Regions from separate parts of the Methylobacterium sp. CCH7-A2 genome, predicted to be linked through region 2. Evidence: predicted binding sites of a transcription regulator. Region 2 holds the regulator's gene; each other region holds the start of a gene.
What was found. The regulator PhoB, encoded in region 2, activates phosphate uptake and scavenging genes when phosphate is short. The targets are predictions, from matches to a motif close to TGTCATNNANCTGTCAT.
Positions count from the first base shown of each region.

Region 1 (5,962 bases), on a different contig from region 2:
TCGTCGCGCGAGGGACGCACGAAGATCGGCAGGTCAACATCCATGGCGTCGTCCGACCTCAGTGCTCGACCGGCTCGCTGACCACATAGGTGTGTAGGCGGACCCGACCGTCAGCGTCATGCTCGCGATAGACGCCCTGAATCTCGACGTCGAAACCCGGGAAGGCATTGAAGCAGGCCTCGAACATCCTGAGATAGTCGATCATCGGCTTGGCCCGCTGACACAGGCGCTCGCCCGGCACGATGGTGGCGATGCCGGGAGGGTAGACGACGAAGGGCGTGGTGGCGATCCGCCCGGCGATCGCATCGATCGGCAGATAGTCGACATCGTTGCGGACGAGGCAGCGGGCGGCGTCATGCGGCGACATCGCCATCTCCGGCAGATGCTCCGGGGAGAATTGCCGGTTCTGAAGCTCGCTGACCTGATGATCGCGGAAGAAGCGGTGCATCTCGCCACAGAGGTCGCGCAGGCGCACGCCCTCATAGCGAGCCGGCCTGCGCCGATAGAACTCCGGGATCGCGTCTTCGAGGAGGGCGTTATCGTCATGCAGTTTCTTGAAGGCGACGAGCCCGCTGATCAGCGTGCCAGCCTTGCTGGCCTCGACCCCTGGCGTCAGCAGGAAGAGCAGCGAGTTGAGGTCGTTCTTCTCGGCCACGATCCGGTTCTCGCGCAGGAACTGGGCGACGACCGGCGCTGGGATGCCATGCTCCGCATAAGCGCCGGTCACGCGGTCGAAACCGGGCGTGAGGAGCGTCAGCTTGTTGGGGTCGGTCATGGCGAAGCCCGCTTCCATCGCCGCAAAGCCGTGCCAACCCGCGCCCGGCGCAAGCTGCCAGTAAGCCGGGTCGGCGGCGAGTTGGTCGGTGGCGACCATCTCCCAGGCGATGTCGTGCACGCCGCCCGGGCGCGCGGCATCGAGGATCGACACACGCTCCGGCACAAACGGCTCGAAGAACCAGCGGCGCTCGACCCGCGCCTCCTTCTCCTCGAACTCGCGCCGGACCGCCCGGATCTTCTTGCGCAGCTCGATGCCGAGTCGGATCGTGTCGTCCCAGAGCACTTCGCCCGAGCGGCCCTTCATCATCTGCGCGCCGACATCGAGCGAGGCGAAGAGCGGGTAGAAGGGCGAGGTCGAAGCGTACTGCATGAAGCTCTCATTGAAGCGGCGGTGCTCGACGCGCCGCTTCTGGCCCTTGATGTGCCGGTCCTTGATGTGGATCTGCGAGGCCTGGCTGAAGCTCGCGAGCTGCTTGTGCGTCGATTGCGTGGCGATGATGCCCGGCGAATCGGGCCCGAGCCCCGTCAGCCCCATGGCGAAGCGCCCGGCATAGAGCGGGTGGAACTTCATGAATCCGGCCCAGGCCTCGTCGAAGAGGATGTAGTCGCAGAGATGCCCGATCTTATCGAGGATCATCTGGGCGCTGTGGATGGTGCCGTCATAGGTGCATTGCTCGACCACCGCGACGCGGAAGGGGCGCGGCTTCTGCCAGGCCTCCTTGTCCTTGACCAGCGGGTTGGTCCGGATGCGCTCGCGCAACGCCTGCTCGTCGAAGGCCTCCCAGCGCATCGGACCGATCAGCCCCCAGGCATTGCGCGCGGTCGGTACATAGATCGGAATGCCGCCGGAGATCAGCAGCGCGCCGTGATGGGCGGCCTTGTGGTTGTTGCGGTCGAACAGGACGAGGTCGTCGTCGGTGACCAACGCGGCGAGAGCGACCTTGTTCGAGGTCGAGGTGCCGTTGAGAACGAAATAGGTCTTCTCCGCGCCAAAGATCTGGGCTGCTTCCTTCTGAGCCTTCAGCGCCGGCCCCTCATGGGTCAGCAGGTCGCCGAGGTCGAGCACGGAATTGTCGAGGTCGTCGCGGAACACCGCCTCGCCGAGATGCTCCATGAAGACGCGGCCGATTGGGCTACGGCTGTAGAACACGCCGCCATTGTGACCGGGGCAGGTCCAGAGATGGTTGCCTTCCTCGGCATAGTCGACGAGCGCGCCGAAAAACGGCGTCTTCAGGGTCTCGGCATATTGCTTGAGCCGGCTGATCAGGCTTTTGGCGATGAAGGGCGGGGTTTCCTCGGAGAGGAAGATGTAGCCGTCGATGAAGTCGAGAACCTCGACCGGCACATCCTCGAAGCGCTTGCGCCGGATCAGCAGAATGATCGGAAATTCGAGGCCGCGCCGGCGCATCAGGTTGATCAGCGCCGCCGTCTTTCCCTCAAGGCCCTTCTTGCCCCAGTCGACGACCATGCAGCCAATCGCCGCATCAGTCTGGACCGCGATCTCGGCGTCCTCGAGCTTGCGCGCCTTGACGACCTCGAAACCGGAGCGCTCGATCTCCTCGACGATCTGGTGAAAGCGGATGCCCTCGAGGTCCTCCGCATCGAAGTTCGGCGTCGCGAAGAGGAAGGTGAAGCGCCTGAAGTAATCCATTTCGACCCCGATATTGCGATCAGGGAGGTATCCCCTCCGTTCATGACGGAACGACGAAACCTCTCACTGAAGGAGCCCCGACCAAGAGCCTGACTGGTCGAGGTGTCGCCCGCAACGGGCATGTCGGTTGATGAACTGTCCGAAAACCGTCACTGGTTCGACGCCTGTTCCCGCCATGCTGCATTGCGGTGGGGGGGGCCACGATGTTTTCGCTGCAAGGTCAGAAAGTCCTCGTCGTCGGCATCGCCAATGAGCATTCCATCGCCTGGGGATGCGCCAAGGCTTTCCGTCAACAGGGGGCCGATCTCGCCGTCACATGGCTCAATGCGAAGGCCGAGCCCTTTGTTCGCCCGCTCGCCGAGTCGCTCGACGCGCAGATCATGGCACCGCTCGACGTTACGCAGCCCGGCGCGATGGCGGCGCTGTTCGACGAGATCGGCCAGCGCTGGGGCCGGCTCGACACGTTGCTGCACTCGATCGCCTTTGCGCCGAAGGTGGAGCTGCAGGGCCGCGTGATCGATTGCTCGTCCGAGGGTTTCGCGCAGGCGATGACGATCTCGGTCCATTCCTTTCTGCAGATGCTGCGGCTCGCCGAGCCTCTGATGCCCGCTGGCGGCACCTGCCTGTCGGTATCGTTCTTCGGTTCCTCGCAGGTCGTGCGCCATTACAACATGATGGGTCCGGTCAAGGCGGCTCTGGAAAGCGCCGTTCGCTATGCCGCCGCCGAACTCGGCGAGCAGGGAATCCGCGTTCATGCGCTCTCGCCAGGTCCGCTGGCGACCCGCGCCGCCTCCGGCATCGATCACTTCGACGAATTGCTCGACGCGGCCGCCAGCCGCGCTCCGACGCGCCATCTCGCCACGATCGAGGATGTCGGCGCAGTGGCTGCCTTCCTGGCCTCTCCGGAGGCCCGCAATCTCACCGGTGGCATTCACGCCATCGATGGTGGCTTCTCGATCATCGCCTGAAGGATACCCTAGCCATGGCCAGCGTCTTCGACCTGTTCGACCCCGACGTCTCGTCGGGTCTGCCGCGCCCGCAGGGCGATGCTATGGCCATGTTTCAGCGAGGCCTGGCCAGCGCGAAGCGTGAATCCGAGGCTTGCGCCAGCACGGGCGACATCTTGTCGGCCGCCGCGGCGCGCCAGGGCAAGCGCATGCTGGACACCCATGCCGAGCGCAGCCGCAAGCTCTTGGAAGAGACCGGTGCGGTCCTGTCGGGCCTGCATCACGCCCAAGGCAAGACCGCGTTGCCGCAGGCCTGGCTCGAGTACCAGCGCGACGCCGCCGAGCGCGCGATCCTGGCCGCTGACACGCTGCGCAAGCGTGGCGACATCTTTCTGGCGCACGAAGCGGCCGACTGCCCGCCGGTCCTGATCTACGACTACGAAACCGTGATGGACGGGCGCGACCAGCCCTACCCTTCCAACTACATGCTGCTGCGCATCCTGCCGCCGGACGGCGTCGTCATCGACGACACGCTGCGGCCCTACATCATCATCGACCCGCGCGCCGGCCACGGGCCCGGCATCGGCGGATTCAAGACCGACAGCCAGGTCGGCGTCGCGCTGCGCGAAGGCCACCCGGTCTATTTCGCCGCCTTCCGCAGCCGGCCGGAGCCGGGCCAGTACCTCTCTTATGTTACACGCAGCGAGGCGGCCTTCGTGCGCGAGGTGATGCGCCGGCATCCGAAAGCGCCCAAGCCGGTCGTGACCGGCAATTGCCAGGGCGGGTGGGCGACGCTGCTGCTGGCGGCCACCAACACCGACCTGACCGGGCCGATCGTCATCAACGGCGCGCCGGTCGCACCCTGGGCCGGCCGCATCGGCGAGAACCCGATGCGCTACAATGCCGGCGTGCTCGGCGGGACCTGGATCCCGATGTTCCTCTCAGACCTCGGTGGCGGCATCTTCGACGGCGCGCATCTGGTCCAGAACTTCGAGATGCTCAACCCGTCGCGAACCCTTTTTCGCAAATACACCGACCTGTTCCGCGACATCGACAAGGGCGACACGACCTTTCTGGAATTCGAGAAATGGTGGGGCGGTTTCTTCCTGCTGACCGAGCCGGAAATCCGCTGGATTGTCGAACAGCTCTTTGTCGGCAACCGCCTGTCGAAGAACGAGGCCCGGCTCGAGCCCGGCCGGCCGGTCGATCTCAAAGCGATCCGCGCGCCGATCATCGTCTTCGCCAGCCATGGCGACAACATCACGCCGCCGCAGCAGGCGCTGAACTGGATCGCCGAGACCTATGCCGATGTCTCGGAGATTCGCATCCGCGGCCAGCGCATCATCTACATGGTGCATGACCAGGTCGGCCATCTCGGCATCTTCGTCTCCTCCCAGATCGCCAAGCGCGAGCATGCCGAGGTCGGCACGACGCTGGAAACGATCGAGGCGTTGGCACCGGGCCTCTACGAGATGCGCATCGAAGACGTAAAGGAGGAAGCGGGCCGGCAGCGCTTCACCGTCGGCTTCGTCGAACGGACGCTCGATGACATTCGCGCCCTCGACGACGGCTACACCGACGAGCGGCCCTTCGCCGCCGTGGCGCGGGCCTCCGAGGTCCAGGCCCAGATGTACGACACCCTCATGCGCCCGCTCGTCAAGGCGCTGGTGACGGACACCGCGGCCGAGGCCAGCCGGGCGCTGCATCCGCAGCGGATGATCCGGGCACTCGCGTCGTCGCGAAACCCGGCCATGGCGGTTCTGGAGAGCGCAGCCGAGCGGGTGCGTGAGAGCCGTGCCAAGGCGACGCCGGACAATCCGTTCCTCGCGGCGGAAGCGCTGTGGGTTCAGGCGACGGAGCAGATGATCGACATCTACCGCGACAGCCGCGACATGATGCATGAACTCGCCTTCTTCGGCATGTGGTCGACGCCTTGGTCGCGGGTCTTTGGCCAGACTCATGAGGCGCGCCGCACCCTGAAGAGCACGGACGAGTTGCGCAGCCTGCCCGAGGTCGCGTCCGCGCTCTACAACATCGAGCGTGGCGGCTTCCCCGAGGCCGTGATCCGCATGCTCATTCTGCTGGCCGACAACCGCGGCACCGTGCGCCGTGACCGTCTCGAGCGGTCAAGCCAGGTCCTGACGCAGGACGAGCCGTTCAAGTCGCTTGGAGCCGAGAGGCGTGCGCTGATTATCCATGAGCAGACGCTGATTGCGACCTATGAGCCCGATCGCGCGATCGAAACCCTGCCGAGCCTGCTGTCGACGCCCGAACAGCGCGCTCTTGCCCTGAGGACGGTGCGCTACATTCCGGGCCTGGCCGCCGAGATGGCGCCCGAGACACGGACATTGCTGCAGCGCTTCGCTACGGTACTCGATCTTCCCGCCGACGACGCGGACGTGACCAACGATCCGCTGCTGGACGTCCAGGACACGGCGGGGCTGCTCGACGCCGTGTCCGCCAATGCGGCAACCGCCAAGGCCGCCGCTGTCGCCCGGCGGCACCGCAACGGCAAGACCGCCGCCAGACAGGACGATTGAGATGCATCTGACCAACCGAACCTTCGCCGAGCTGCAGCCCGGCGAGA
Region 1 is NZ_LSKN01000177.1:5,653-11,614, reverse strand. It holds gene AX750_RS13290 (GNAT family N-acetyltransferase) at 1-44, opposite strand, end outside; gene AX750_RS13285 (Orn/Lys/Arg decarboxylase N-terminal domain-containing protein) at 59-2,428, opposite strand; gene fabI (enoyl-ACP reductase FabI) at 2,632-3,396, shown strand; gene AX750_RS13275 (DUF3141 domain-containing protein) at 3,411-5,915, shown strand; gene AX750_RS13270 (bifunctional enoyl-CoA hydratase/phosphate acetyltransferase) at 5,917-5,962, shown strand, end outside.
Region 1: the regulator PhoB is predicted to act here: its motif matches at 2,471-2,487, upstream of AX750_RS13285 (Orn/Lys/Arg decarboxylase N-terminal domain-containing protein).

Region 2 (5,962 bases):
GGAGAGGGGCAGGGGTGAGGTGTCGGCCCCTGGACCAGCCGAGTGCTGACCCAACCGCTGCGCCGGTCAGGTCTCACGCCACCTTCAAACGGCCGACCCCTCACCCTGCCCTCTCCCTATGGGACAGGGTTCTCCGTCGAGGTTCCCCGCGCGAGCCACGCCACCATCCCCGCCGCCGCCGCGACGCCGGTCGCGAAGCAGCCCTGCAGGAGGTAACCGCCGGTCGGCGCCTCCCAGTCCAGCATCTCGCCGGCGACGAAGACGCCCGGCAGGCGCCGCAGCATGAAGCCCCCGTCGATCTCGCCGGCCGCGATGCCGCCGGCGCTGGAGATCGCCCGGTCGAGCGGCATCGTCCCGGTCAGGCGCACAGACGCGGATTTGATCGCCGCCGCGAGCGCCGCGGGACTCTCGTCGAGCCTGCCGCCGACGCTGTCGCGCAGCACCGCCACCGCCGCCGGCGACAGCCCTGCCGCCTTGCGCAGATGGTTGCTGAGCGTCTCACCGGGCCGACGCTTGCCGAGCTTCTCGGTCAGACGGGCGAGGTCGAGATCGGGCCGCAGGTCGATCTCGAGCAGCGCCGAACCGTCGCGCGCGATCGCCTCGCGCAGCGACCCCGACAGCGCATAGATCGCGCCGCCCTCGAGTCCATGCGCGTCGATCATCGCCTCTCCAACAATTTCTTTGCCGGCAAAGCGAAGCGTGATCCGTTTCAGCGGCGCGCCGGCGAAGCGCTCGCGCAGCGTGTCGGACCAGGCCACGGCGAAGCCGCCATTGGCGGGCCGCAGCGGCGAAATGGCAACGCCCTTGCCGGCCAGCAGCGGCACCCAGCCACCGTCCGAGCCGAGCCGCGGCCAGCTCGCCCCGCCCAGCGCAAGCAGCGTCGCATCGGCGGCGACCGTCACCTCGCCGGCCGCCGTGGCGAAGGTCAGCGCGCCCTCGTCGTTCCAGCCGGTCCAGCGCCGGCCGGCTTCGAGCCGCACCCCGAGCCCGTCGAGCCGGCGCAGCCAGGCGCGCAACAGCGGCGACGCCTTCATCGCCTTCGGGAAGACGCGCCCGCTGGTGCCGATGAAGCTCTCCGCGCCGAGCTCGTCGGCCCAATCGCGCAGCGCCTGCGGTGGAAACGCCTGGATGGCGGGTTCGAGCCAGTCCCGCGCCGCGCCGTAATGCGGCAGGAAGCTCTCCAGCGGCTCGGAATGGGTGAGGTTGAGCCCGCCGCGCCCGGCGAGCAGGAATTTGCGCGCCGGCGACGGCATCCGCTCATGGATCGTCACGCGGTGGCCGGCCTGGGCCAGCCGCTCGGCCGCGATCAGCCCGGCCGGGCCGGCGCCGATGATGGCGATGTCTTTGATCTGCATCGGGCCGGCTTGCGCCGTCGGGCGTCGCGGGTCAAGCGATCAGGCGCATGCCGGAGCGACCTCGTCATTCTCGGGCTCGACCCGAGAATCTATGGCCGGCACGGCAGGGGAGCCTCGGCGTCACGAGATGCTCGGGTCTGCGCCCGACCATGACGGTTTCCCTCACGCCCGCGCGAAGGTCTCGTCGAAGGCGTAGCCCGCGCCACGGACGGTGCGCAGCGGATCCTTGGCGTCGCCCGGCGTGATCGCCTTGCGCAGCCGCCCGACATGGACGTCGACCGTGCGCTCGTCGATGTAGACGTCGCGGCCCCAGACGGCGTCGAGCAGCTGGGCGCGCGAATAGACCCGGCCCGGCGCCTGCATCAGGAATTCCAGCAGCCGGAACTCGGTCGGCCCCAGATGCAGCTCTTCGCCGGCCCGGCGCACGCGGCGCGTCGTGCGGTCGAGTTCGAGATCGCCGGCGACCAGCAGCCCCGCGACATGGCCGGGCTTCGCCCGGCGCAGCAGCGCCTGGATGCGCGCGATCAGCTCCGGCAGGGAGAACGGCTTGACGACATAGTCGTCGGCCCCGGTGGCGAGGCCGCGCACGCGCTCGGTTTCTTCGCCGCGGGCGGTCAGCATGATGATCGGCACGCGCTCGGTGTCGCGCCGCGCCCGCAGCCGCCGGCACAGTTCGATGCCGGAGAGACCGGGCAGCATCCAGTCGAGCAGCACGAGATCGGGCGTGTTGTCTCGCAGATGCAGCTCGGCGTCGTCCCCCCGCGCCACGCTGTCGACTGCGAAGCCCTCGGCCTCGAGGTTGTAGCGCAGCAGCAGGGTGAGGGGTTCCTCGTCCTCGACGATCAGGATGCGGGCGGCCATGGCACGGTTCCGTTCTTGGCGTTTGTGCCGAAACGCATCGTCATGCTCGCCCTTGTGGCGAGCATCCACGTCTTGAACGCGGCGTGGGTCCGGCGAAGACGTGGATGGTCGGAACAGGCCCGACCCTGACGGCGAAGGCTCCGGCGCAGTCGGTGTTGTCAGCTCCCTGTCACGGCCTCGACCGTGATGTCGGTGGTCTCGAGCTTGGGACGGTTGATGTCGAGCGATTCGCCGGTGACGAGATAGTGGATCGTCTCGGCGATGTTGGTGGTGTGGTCGCCGATGCGCTCGACGTTCTTGGCGCAGAACAGGAGATGCGTGCAGAAGGTGATGTTGCGCGGATCTTCCATCATATAGGTCAACAGCTCGCGGAACAGCGAGGTGTAGAGCGCGTCGATCTCGCCGTCGCGATGCCAGACCTCGAGCGCCTTCTGCTCGTTGCTGGTGGCGTAGGCGTCGAGGACGTCCTTGAGCTGCGCCTGCACCAGCCGGCTCATATGCTCCAGCCCGACGACGGCGCGGTGCGGCGGCGAGAACTGGCCGGAGATCGCGACCGCGCGCTTGGCGATGTTCTTGGCGAGGTCGCCGACGCGCTCGATGTCCGAGGCGATGCGGATCGCCGAGATCAGCTCGCGCAAATCGTTGGCGAGCGGCTGGCGCCGGGCGATCGTCAGCACGGCGCGCTCCTCGACGTCGCGCTGCAGGTTGTCGAGCCGCTGGTCGGCGGAGATCACCTTCTGGGCCAGCGTCGTGTCGCGGCGCACCAGCGCGACCGTGGAATCGCCGAGCATGCGCTCGGACATGCCGCCCATCTCGGCGAGGCTGCGGCGCAGCGACTCCAGTTCGGCGTCGTAGGAGCGGACGATATGTTCGGTCATCGCGGCGTTGTCCTTTGGATGCGGAGCGGAAGCGGCGGCCAAATCAGCCGAAGCGGCCGGTGACGTAGTCCTGCGTCTGCTTCTTGCTCGGGTTCATGAAGATCGTGTTGGTCGCGGCGAACTCGATCACCTCGCCCAGATACATGAAGGCGGTGTACTGCGAGATGCGCGCCGCCTGCTGCATGTTGTGGGTGACGATGACGATCGTGAAGTCGGCCTTCAGCTGCTCCAGCAGATCCTCGATCTTGCCGGTCGAGATCGGGTCCAGCGCCGAGGTCGGCTCGTCGAACAGGATGACCTCCGGCTTCTGCGCGATGGTGCGCGCGATGCAGAGGCGCTGCTGCTGGCCGCCCGAAAGGCCCATGCCGGAGGTCTTGAGCTTGTCCTTGACCTCGTCCCAGAGCGCGGCCCGGCGCAGCGCGCCCTCGACGCGGTCGTCGAGCTCCGACTTCGGCGGCTTCTCGTAGAGGCGGATGCCGAAGGCGACATTGTCGTAGATCGACATCGGGAAGGGCGTCGGCTTCTGGAAGACCATGCCGATGCGCGAGCGCAGCTCGTTGACGTCGACGTCGTTGGAGATGACGTTGCGGCCGTCGAGCATGACCTCGCCGGTCGCGCGCTGCTCGGGATAGAGCGAATAGATCCGGTTGAAGATGCGCAGCAGCGTGGACTTGCCGCAGCCCGAGGGGCCGATTAGGGCCGTGACATGCCGGTCGCGAAAGTCGAGATTGATGTTCTTCAGCGCCTTGTGCTCGCCATAGTAGAAATCGAGGTTCTTCACCGCGATCCGGACGGGCGCGTCGGCGTCGAGCGACTGCGGGCTGAGTTCGAGGGTCGAAAGCATCGACGGGTTCCTTCGGATCTGACGCGACGGAGATAGGTTAGGCGGGTCTCACTTGCCGCCGCGCACGATGCGGCGGGCGACGAGCGAGAGCAGCAGGATCGACAGGGTGATGATCAGCGAACCGGCCCAGGCGAGCTGCTGCCAGTTCTCGTAAGGCGCGGAGGCGAACTGGTAGATCGTCACCGGCAGGTTCGACACGCCGCCCATCAGGTCCGACGAGAACCAGAAATTGTTGTTCAGCGCGGTGAAGATCAGCGGTGCGGTCTCGCCTGCGATGCGGGCGAGCGCCAGCAGGATACCGGTGACCATGCCGGCCTTCGCGGCCTTCCAGGTGATCGAGGTGATCACCACGGAAGGCGGCGCGCCCAGCGCAGCCCCGGCCTCGCGCAGCGGGCCTGGCACCAGGCGCAGCATGTCCTCGGTGGTGCGCACGATCACGGGGATCGCGATGATGCCGAGCGCGACGCCGCCGGCCCAGCCGGAATAGCCGCCGACCGGCTCGACCAGAATGACATAGACGAACAGGCCGATCAGGATCGAGGGCGCCGAGAGTAGGATGTCGTTGATGAAGCGGATCAGGTCGGCCAGCTTCGAGCCCTTGCCGTATTCCGCCAGATAGGTGCCCGCCAGCACGCCGATCGGCGTCGCCACGGCGATGCCGAGGAAGGTCAGCACAATCGAGCCGACCATGGCGTTGGCGAGGCCGCCGCCCTGCGATCCGGGGCCAGGGGTGATCTGCGTGAAGGTGGCGACGGAGAGCCCGCCGATGCCCTTCACGATCAGCATGCCGAGGATCCAGAACAGCACGAAGATGGCGAGGAAGGTGAAGCCGGCGGAGATGACCCGCATCGCCTTGTCGGCGGTGCGGCGGCTCTGCCGGACGCGGCCCCAGGCGGCGTAAGGGGCGGCGGGAGCGGTGGAGGAGGTCGTCAGGCTCATGATCGGGCTCGCTCAGAAGGTCTTGACCCGCGACACCAGGATGCGCGCGACGACCAGGACGACGAAGGTGACGAAGAACAGGATGCAGCCGAGCGCGATCAGCGCGTTCATCTGCAGGCCCAGCGCCTCGTTGAACTCGTTGGCGATGCGCGAGGCGATGGTCGAGCCCGGATCCATGATCGAGGCCGAGAGGCGGTTGGCATTGCCGACCACGAAGGTCACCGCCATCGTTTCGCCGAGCGCGCGGCCGAGACCCAGCATGATCGCACCGATGATCGAGACGCCGGCCTGCGGCACCAGCACATGGCGCACGACCTCCCAGGTCGTCGCCCCGATGCCATAGGCGCTCTCGCGCAGCACGGAGGGGATCTGATCGAGCATGTCCCGCACGATCGAGGCGATGAAGGGGATGATCATGAAGGCGAGGATGATGCCCGCCGTCAGGATGCCCAGTCCGGAGGGCGAGCGCGAATACAGGATTGTCCCGACGATCGGCATCCCCTCGACGATGTTCGAGAGCGGGACCTGCACATAGGCCGCGAAGAGCGGCACGAAGACGAACAGGCCCCACATGCCGTAGATGATCGAGGGCACGGCGGCGAGCAGCTCGATCGTGGTCGAGACTGGCTGCTTGAACCAGGGCGGGGCAAGCTGGGTGAGGTAGACGGCGATGCCGAGCGAGAGCGGCACGCCGATCAGCAGCGCGATCAGCGCCGTCGAGAGCGTACCGACGATGGCCGGCCAGGCGCCATAGACATCGGCCTGGGTGTCCCATTGCGAGCCGGTGATGAAGCTCAGCCCGAACGCCTTGAAGGCCGGCCAGCCGCCGATGACCATCGACAGCATGATGCCGGCCAGCAGCAACAGCACGAACAGGGCCGAGATCAGGCTGGCATTGCGGAAGACGATGTCGAAGGTGCCCTTCGGCGTCTTTCGCTGCGGCCGCGCGGCCGGAATGCTCAGAGTGTCGGTCACGGCGGTCATCCGTGGAACTCCGGTCGTGGCGGAACGAGGATGCGAGGCGGAAGGCGAAGGCTCTCGGGAGGGCCCTCAGCCGGAACAGCGGTTCCGCCGCTGCTCGGGAT
Region 2 is NZ_LSKN01000298.1:18-5,979, forward strand. It holds gene AX750_RS22720 (TIGR03862 family flavoprotein) at 117-1,355, opposite strand; gene phoB (phosphate regulon transcriptional regulator PhoB) at 1,518-2,216, opposite strand; gene phoU (phosphate signaling complex protein PhoU) at 2,375-3,094, opposite strand; gene pstB (phosphate ABC transporter ATP-binding protein PstB) at 3,138-3,938, opposite strand; gene pstA (phosphate ABC transporter permease PstA) at 3,987-4,877, opposite strand; gene pstC (phosphate ABC transporter permease subunit PstC) at 4,890-5,861, opposite strand.

Region 3 (5,962 bases), on a different contig from region 2:
TCCGCAAAACCGGCGACGGGACCGACCACGCTGCCGGTGAAGGTGCCGCCGGTGATGCTGCGGAAGCGGCGCGTCCGCCCTGTCTGGATCACTCCTTTGGCATGGTCCAGCGCCATGCGCGCCGTGACCCCCGAGCCGGTCGGGGAACGGTCGATCTGCGCTTCCGCGAAGATGCAGAGGTTGAAGCTCTCATCGTGCGCCTGAGCCTCGTCGGTGATGATCGTGCCGTAGAGGAAGCCGAGATCGGGCTCGCTCGGATGCGTGATCGGCAGGCTGGCGCGCAGATGGTCGGTCAGGGCCGCCGCAGCATCGGTCAGCGCCGTGACCGGCGTCTCGAAGAGATCGAGCCCGAAGCGCGACGCCGGCAGGATGCAGTAGAAGGCGCCGCCATAGGCGATGTCGGTGACGATGTCGCCATAGCCCGGCAGGGCGACGGCGAGGTCGCGCGCGAAGACGAAGGCCGGTACGCTCTCGAAGACGACGCTGTCCACCTTGCCGTCGCGCACCGTGCATTCGAGCCTGAGCAGACCGCAGGGCGCCTCGATCGCGAAGCGGGTGACCGGCTCCGCCGCCGGCACCAGCCCATGCTCGATCGCATAGCGGCCGAGCGCGATCGTCGCGTGGCCGCACATGGTCGAGTAGCCCTCGTTGTGGGTGAAGAGCACGCCGAAGGCGGCCTCCGGATGCGAGGACGCGACCGGAATCACGCCATACATGCCGGCATGGCCGCGCGGTTCCAGCATCATCGCCCGGCGCAGATGATCATGGTTCTCGCGCGCGTCGCGACGCTTCTCGAGGATCGTCGCCCCCTTCAGCACCGGATAGCCGCCGGTGACGATCCGGACCGGCTCGCCACAGGTGTGATAGTCGAGATAAGCGAGATGCATCGGCGGCTCCGGTCAGGTCGCGAGGCGGCGCGGCGGATCGCAGCCCGGGCGGGTGCAGCTGTCGGCGGCGACCGCACAGGCAAAGGCGAGCGCATCCCTCAGAACTTCTCTCGAGGCTTCGGAGAAGCCGCGGCCGAGCCGTCCACGAGCGGCCAGCACGGCCAGGACGCCACCGATGAAGGTGTCGCCCGCGCCGACCGTATCGGCCACGACCACGGATGGAACGGTGGCCACCAGCGGCTCGCCGGCGCCATAGCCGATCGCGCCCTCGCTCCCGCGGGTAACGAGCACGAGACGCGCGCCGAGATTCCGCCAGCGTTTCGCCACCGCCTCCGCCGGCTCGCCGGGATGGAGCCAGGCGATATCGTCCAGGCTCGCCTTGACGATATCGGCCTGGGCGATGCGCGCCTCGATCAGCGCACGCGCGCGGTCGCGCTCCGGCAGGACGGTCGCACGGATGTTGATGTCGTAGCTGATCGTGGCCCCCCCCGTGCGGGCACTCGCCGCCAGATCGCCCGTCGCGTCTCCGGAGGGGCCGATGGTCGCGCCGAAGGAGGCCGCATGCAGATGCACAAAGCCCGCCGGCATCGCGCGCGGGGTGCCCTCCGGCTCGTCATGGGCCGTGCGGTCGAGATGGAGCGCGAACTCCGGCACACCGTCCGGTCCCAGCGGGGAGACGATGGCGACGGCGGTCGGGCGCGCGCTGTCGCGGATCAGCGCCGTGTCGATTCCCTCCGCCGCCAGCGCGGCGCGAAAGCGCCGGCCGAGGGCGTCGGCCGAGAGCGCGGCGGCATAGGCGGGATGCGCCCCGAAGCGGGCCAGGGCCAGGGCGGCGTTGAAGCCGGAGCCGCCCAGCACCGCCTCATAGCGGCGCCCCTCGGCGTCGCGCGGGATGAAATCGCCGATCGCCTCGCCGACGACGAGGATGGCGCCTGGCCTCACAGCAGCCCGCGCTTGGCCAGGCTGCGCATCAGATGCGACGTGCCGAAGGTCCAGGGCTCGCAATGGTCGGTGCGCTTCATGCGGTTGACCAGCGCGCCGAGCTCGGGCGCCGCGATGGTGACCACGTCGCCGTATTTGTGGGTGAAGCCACCGCCGGGCGTGTCGCGATCCTTGATCGGCGCGAACATGGTGCCGAGATAGAGCGCCGCCCCGTCCGGATACTGGTGATGCGGGCCGATCATCTGGCTCGCGAGATCGGCGGGATCGCGGCTGATCTTCGCGATCGAGGAGGAGCCTTCCAGCACGAAGCCGTCCTCGCCCTCGACCTTGAGCGTCACGGTCGTGTTGCGGACATGGTCCAGGGTGAAGCCGGCATCGAAGAGGCGGATGAAGGGGCCGACCGCGGCGGCGGCATTGTTGTCCTTGGCCTTGCCGAGGAGCAGGGCCGAACGGCCCTCGACATCGCGCAGATTGACGTCGTTGCCGAGCGTGGCACCGACGATGCGGCCGTCGGAAGCGACGACGAGCACGATCTCGGGCTCGGGATTGTTCCAGGTCGAGGCGGGATGCAGACCGGCGTCGAAACCGGTGCCGACGGAGGACATCGGCGGCGCCTTGGTGAAGATCTCGGCATCGGGGCCGATGCCGACCTCGAGATACTGGCTCCAGGCCCCCTGTTTGATGAGGACATCCTTGAGATGCATCGCCTCGGGCGAGCCGGGCTTCAGCTTCGAGAGATCATCGCCGATCAGCCTGCCGATCTCCTCGCGGATGGTGGCGGCGGCGGCCGGGTTGCCGCGCGCCTTCTCCTCGATGACACGCTCCAGCATCGAGACGGCGAAGGTGACGCCGGCGGCCTTCACCACCTGCAGATCGAGCGGGGAGAGCAGCCAGGGGCGCGCGGCGTCGCGACCATCCGGCGGCGTGTTCGCCAGGATTTCGGCGAGCGGCGCGACGGTCTCGCCCGGCCCGGCCCGCAGCGCGGCAGCGGGATCGGCAGCCTCGCAGAGATCGCGGCTGGTCGGGAAGGTGCGGGTGACGTCGATCACGTTTCCGTCGCGCAGCGTGACCACCGCGGGCCCTCCGACATCCGGGCGCCAGATGCGCCCCAGTAAGGCCGCGGCCTGCGCGTCTGCGGGCAGGGTCCGTTCGGGCGTCAGCGTCAGGCGGGGCATGGGAGGCATCCGTGGAAGGCGGTGGGGTCCGGGAGAACAGCGTCTTCCGGTGGATTGTGCAAGACCCAGCTCCAGGCGCGGCGAAAGCGCTCGCGCTTGCATCCGTCATCATTTTGTCATTGAACCGTCGCCCGGCCTTCATGTTAGCTTGCGCACCAACAAGAACAGCCGCCTCGGCCCACCGAGGGCGGAAGGGAGAAAGAGATGACCGTGAAATCACGTATCCTGATGTCCGTCGCGGCCTTCGTCCTCGGCGGCGCCGCGCCTGCGCTGGCGCAGACCGAGATCCAGTGGTGGCATGCCATGACCGGCGCCAACAACGACGTGGTCGTGCGGCTGGCCGAGGAGTTCAACGCCTCGCAGAAGGACTTCAAGGTCGTTCCGACCTATAAGGGCTCCTATGCCGACACGCTGAACGCCGGCATTGCAGCCTTCCGCGCCGGCAATGCGCCGCACATCATGCAGGTCTTCGAGGTCGGCACCGCGACGATGATGTCGGCCAAGGGTGCCATCAAGCCGGTGCAGGACCTGATGAAGGACGCCGGCGAGACCTTCGACCCCAAGGCCTATCTGCCGGCGATCACCGGCTACTACTCGACCACGAAGGGCGAGATGCTGTCCTTCCCCTTCAACTCGTCCTCCACGGTGATGTGGTACAACAAGGACGCGTTCAAGAAGGCGGGGCTGAACGCCGATGCGGCGCCCAAGACCTGGCCGGAGGTGTTCGACGCGGCCAAGAAGCTCAAGGCGGCCGGCTACGACAAGTGCGGCTTCTCCAACGCCTGGGTGACCTGGGTGAATGTCGAGCAGCTCGGCGCCTGGCACAACGAGCCGGTCGGCACGAAGGCCAACGGCTTCGAAGGCTTCGACACCGAGTTCGTCTTCAACAAGGGCGTCTTCCTCAAGCACCTGACCAATCTGGTCGAGATGCAGAAGGACAAGACCTATGATTACTCGGGCCGCACCAACACGGGCGAAGGTCGCTTCACCTCGGGCGAGTGCCCGATCTTCCTGACCTCCTCCGCCTTCTTCGGCAACGTCCGCGCGAACGCCAAGTTCGAGTGGGGCAATGCGCCGATGCCGTATTACCCCGATGTCCAGGGTGCTCCGCAGAACTCGATCATCGGCGGCGCTTCGCTCTGGGTGATGGGTGGCAAGAAGGCCGACGAGTACAAGGGCGTCGCCAAGTTCTTCACCTTCCTGTCCGATGTCGACCGCCAGGTGAAGCTGCACACGGAATCCGGCTATCTGCCGATCACCAAGGCGGCCTATGAGAAGGTCAAGGCGTCCGGCTTCTACAAGGACAAGCCCTTCCTCGAGACGCCGCTGCTGCAGCTGACCAACAAGGAGCCGACGGCGAATTCCCGCGGGGTGCGCTTCGGCAGCCTCGTCCAGATCCGCGATATCTGGGCCGAGGAGTTCGAGGCCGCCCTGAACGGCCAGAAGACGCCGAAGGCAGCGCTCGACGCGGCCGTCGAGCGTGGCAACCAGACGCTGCGCCAGTTCGAGCGCACCGCCTCGCGCTGATCCTCATCCTCACGTGACACCGCCGCCCCGGCTGCCGGGGCGGCGGATTCTTTCGGACAGGCCATGCAGAAGAACGCCTATTTCAACGGGCTCACGGTGCCGGCCCTGCTGCTGTTGCCGCAGCTCGCCATCACTATCGTGTTCTTCTACTGGCCCGCCAGCCAGGCAATCTGGCAGAGCTTTCTGCTGGAGGATGCGTTCGGCGTCTCGACCGAGTTCGTCTGGCTCGAGAACTATCAGGCCCTGTTCCGCGATCCGGGCTATCTCAAGGCCTTCGTTAACACGGTGATCTTCTCGACGGCCGTGTGCTTCCTCTCGCTGTCGCTGGCGCTGCTCTTCGCGGTGATGGCGGACCGGGCGATCCGCGGCGCCGAGATCTTCAAGACCCTGCTGATCTGGCCCTACGCCGTCGCTCCCGCGATTGCCGGCGTGCTCTGGATCTTCATGTTCGACCCGTCGCTGGGCATGCTGGCGCGCGGCCTCCAGAGCCTCGGCATCGCCTGGAATCCGCGCCTGAACGGCAATGACGCGATGCTGCTCGTCATCCTCGCGGCGACCTGGAAGCAGATCAGCTACAATTTCCTGTTCTTCCTGGCGGGGCTGCAATCGATCCCCAAGAGCGTGATCGAGGCCGCCGTGATCGACGGTGCGCGGCCGATGCGGCGCTTCTGGACGATCGTCTTCCCGCTGCTCTCGCCGACGACCTTCTTCCTGCTCGTCGTCAACATCGTCTACGTCTTCTTCGACACCTTCGGCATCATCGACACGATGACGGCGGGCGGGCCTTCGGGCGCGACCGAGACGCTGGTCTACAAGGTCTATGCGGACGGCAAGGGCGGCTCCAATCTCGGCGGCTCGGCGGCGCAGTCGGTCGTGCTGCTGGTCATGGTCATCGCGATGACGGCGGTGCAGTTCAAGTTCATCGAGCGCAGGGTCAGCTACTGATGGTCGAGGACCGCCGCCTGGGCGACGCGATCGCCTATGTCATCCTGACGATCGGCGTGCTGATCGTCGCCTTCCCGGTCTGGCTGACCTTCGTCGCCTCGACCTGGGACAACGCCACCATCATCAACGGGCAATTGCCGCTCTGGCCAGGGCCGCATTTCCTCGAAAATTACGGCCAGATCCTCTTCGTCGGGACGGCGCGCACGACGCGCGAGCCGGTGGCGACGATGATGCTCAACTCCTTCATCATGGCCATGGCGATCGCGATCGGGAAGATCTTCATCTCCGTGCTCTCGGCCTATGCGATCGTCTATTACCGCTTCCCCTTCCGGATGGCGGCCTTCTGGATCATCTTCGTGACGCTGATGCTGCCCGTCGAGGTGCGCATCTTCCCGACCTTCAAGGTCGTCTCGGACCTGCGGATGCTCGACACCTATCAGGGCCTCGCGATCCCGCTGATCGCGTCTGCGACCGGCACGCTGCTGT
Region 3 is NZ_LSKN01000095.1:49,777-55,738, reverse strand. It holds gene AX750_RS07925 (proline racemase family protein) at 1-887, opposite strand, end outside; gene AX750_RS07920 (PfkB family carbohydrate kinase) at 900-1,829, opposite strand; gene AX750_RS07915 (fumarylacetoacetate hydrolase family protein) at 1,826-3,004, opposite strand; gene ugpB (sn-glycerol-3-phosphate ABC transporter substrate-binding protein UgpB) at 3,209-4,531, shown strand; gene ugpA (sn-glycerol-3-phosphate ABC transporter permease UgpA) at 4,595-5,476, shown strand; gene ugpE (sn-glycerol-3-phosphate ABC transporter permease UgpE) at 5,476-5,962, shown strand, end outside.
Region 3: the regulator PhoB is predicted to act here: its motif matches at 3,119-3,135, upstream of ugpB (sn-glycerol-3-phosphate ABC transporter substrate-binding protein UgpB).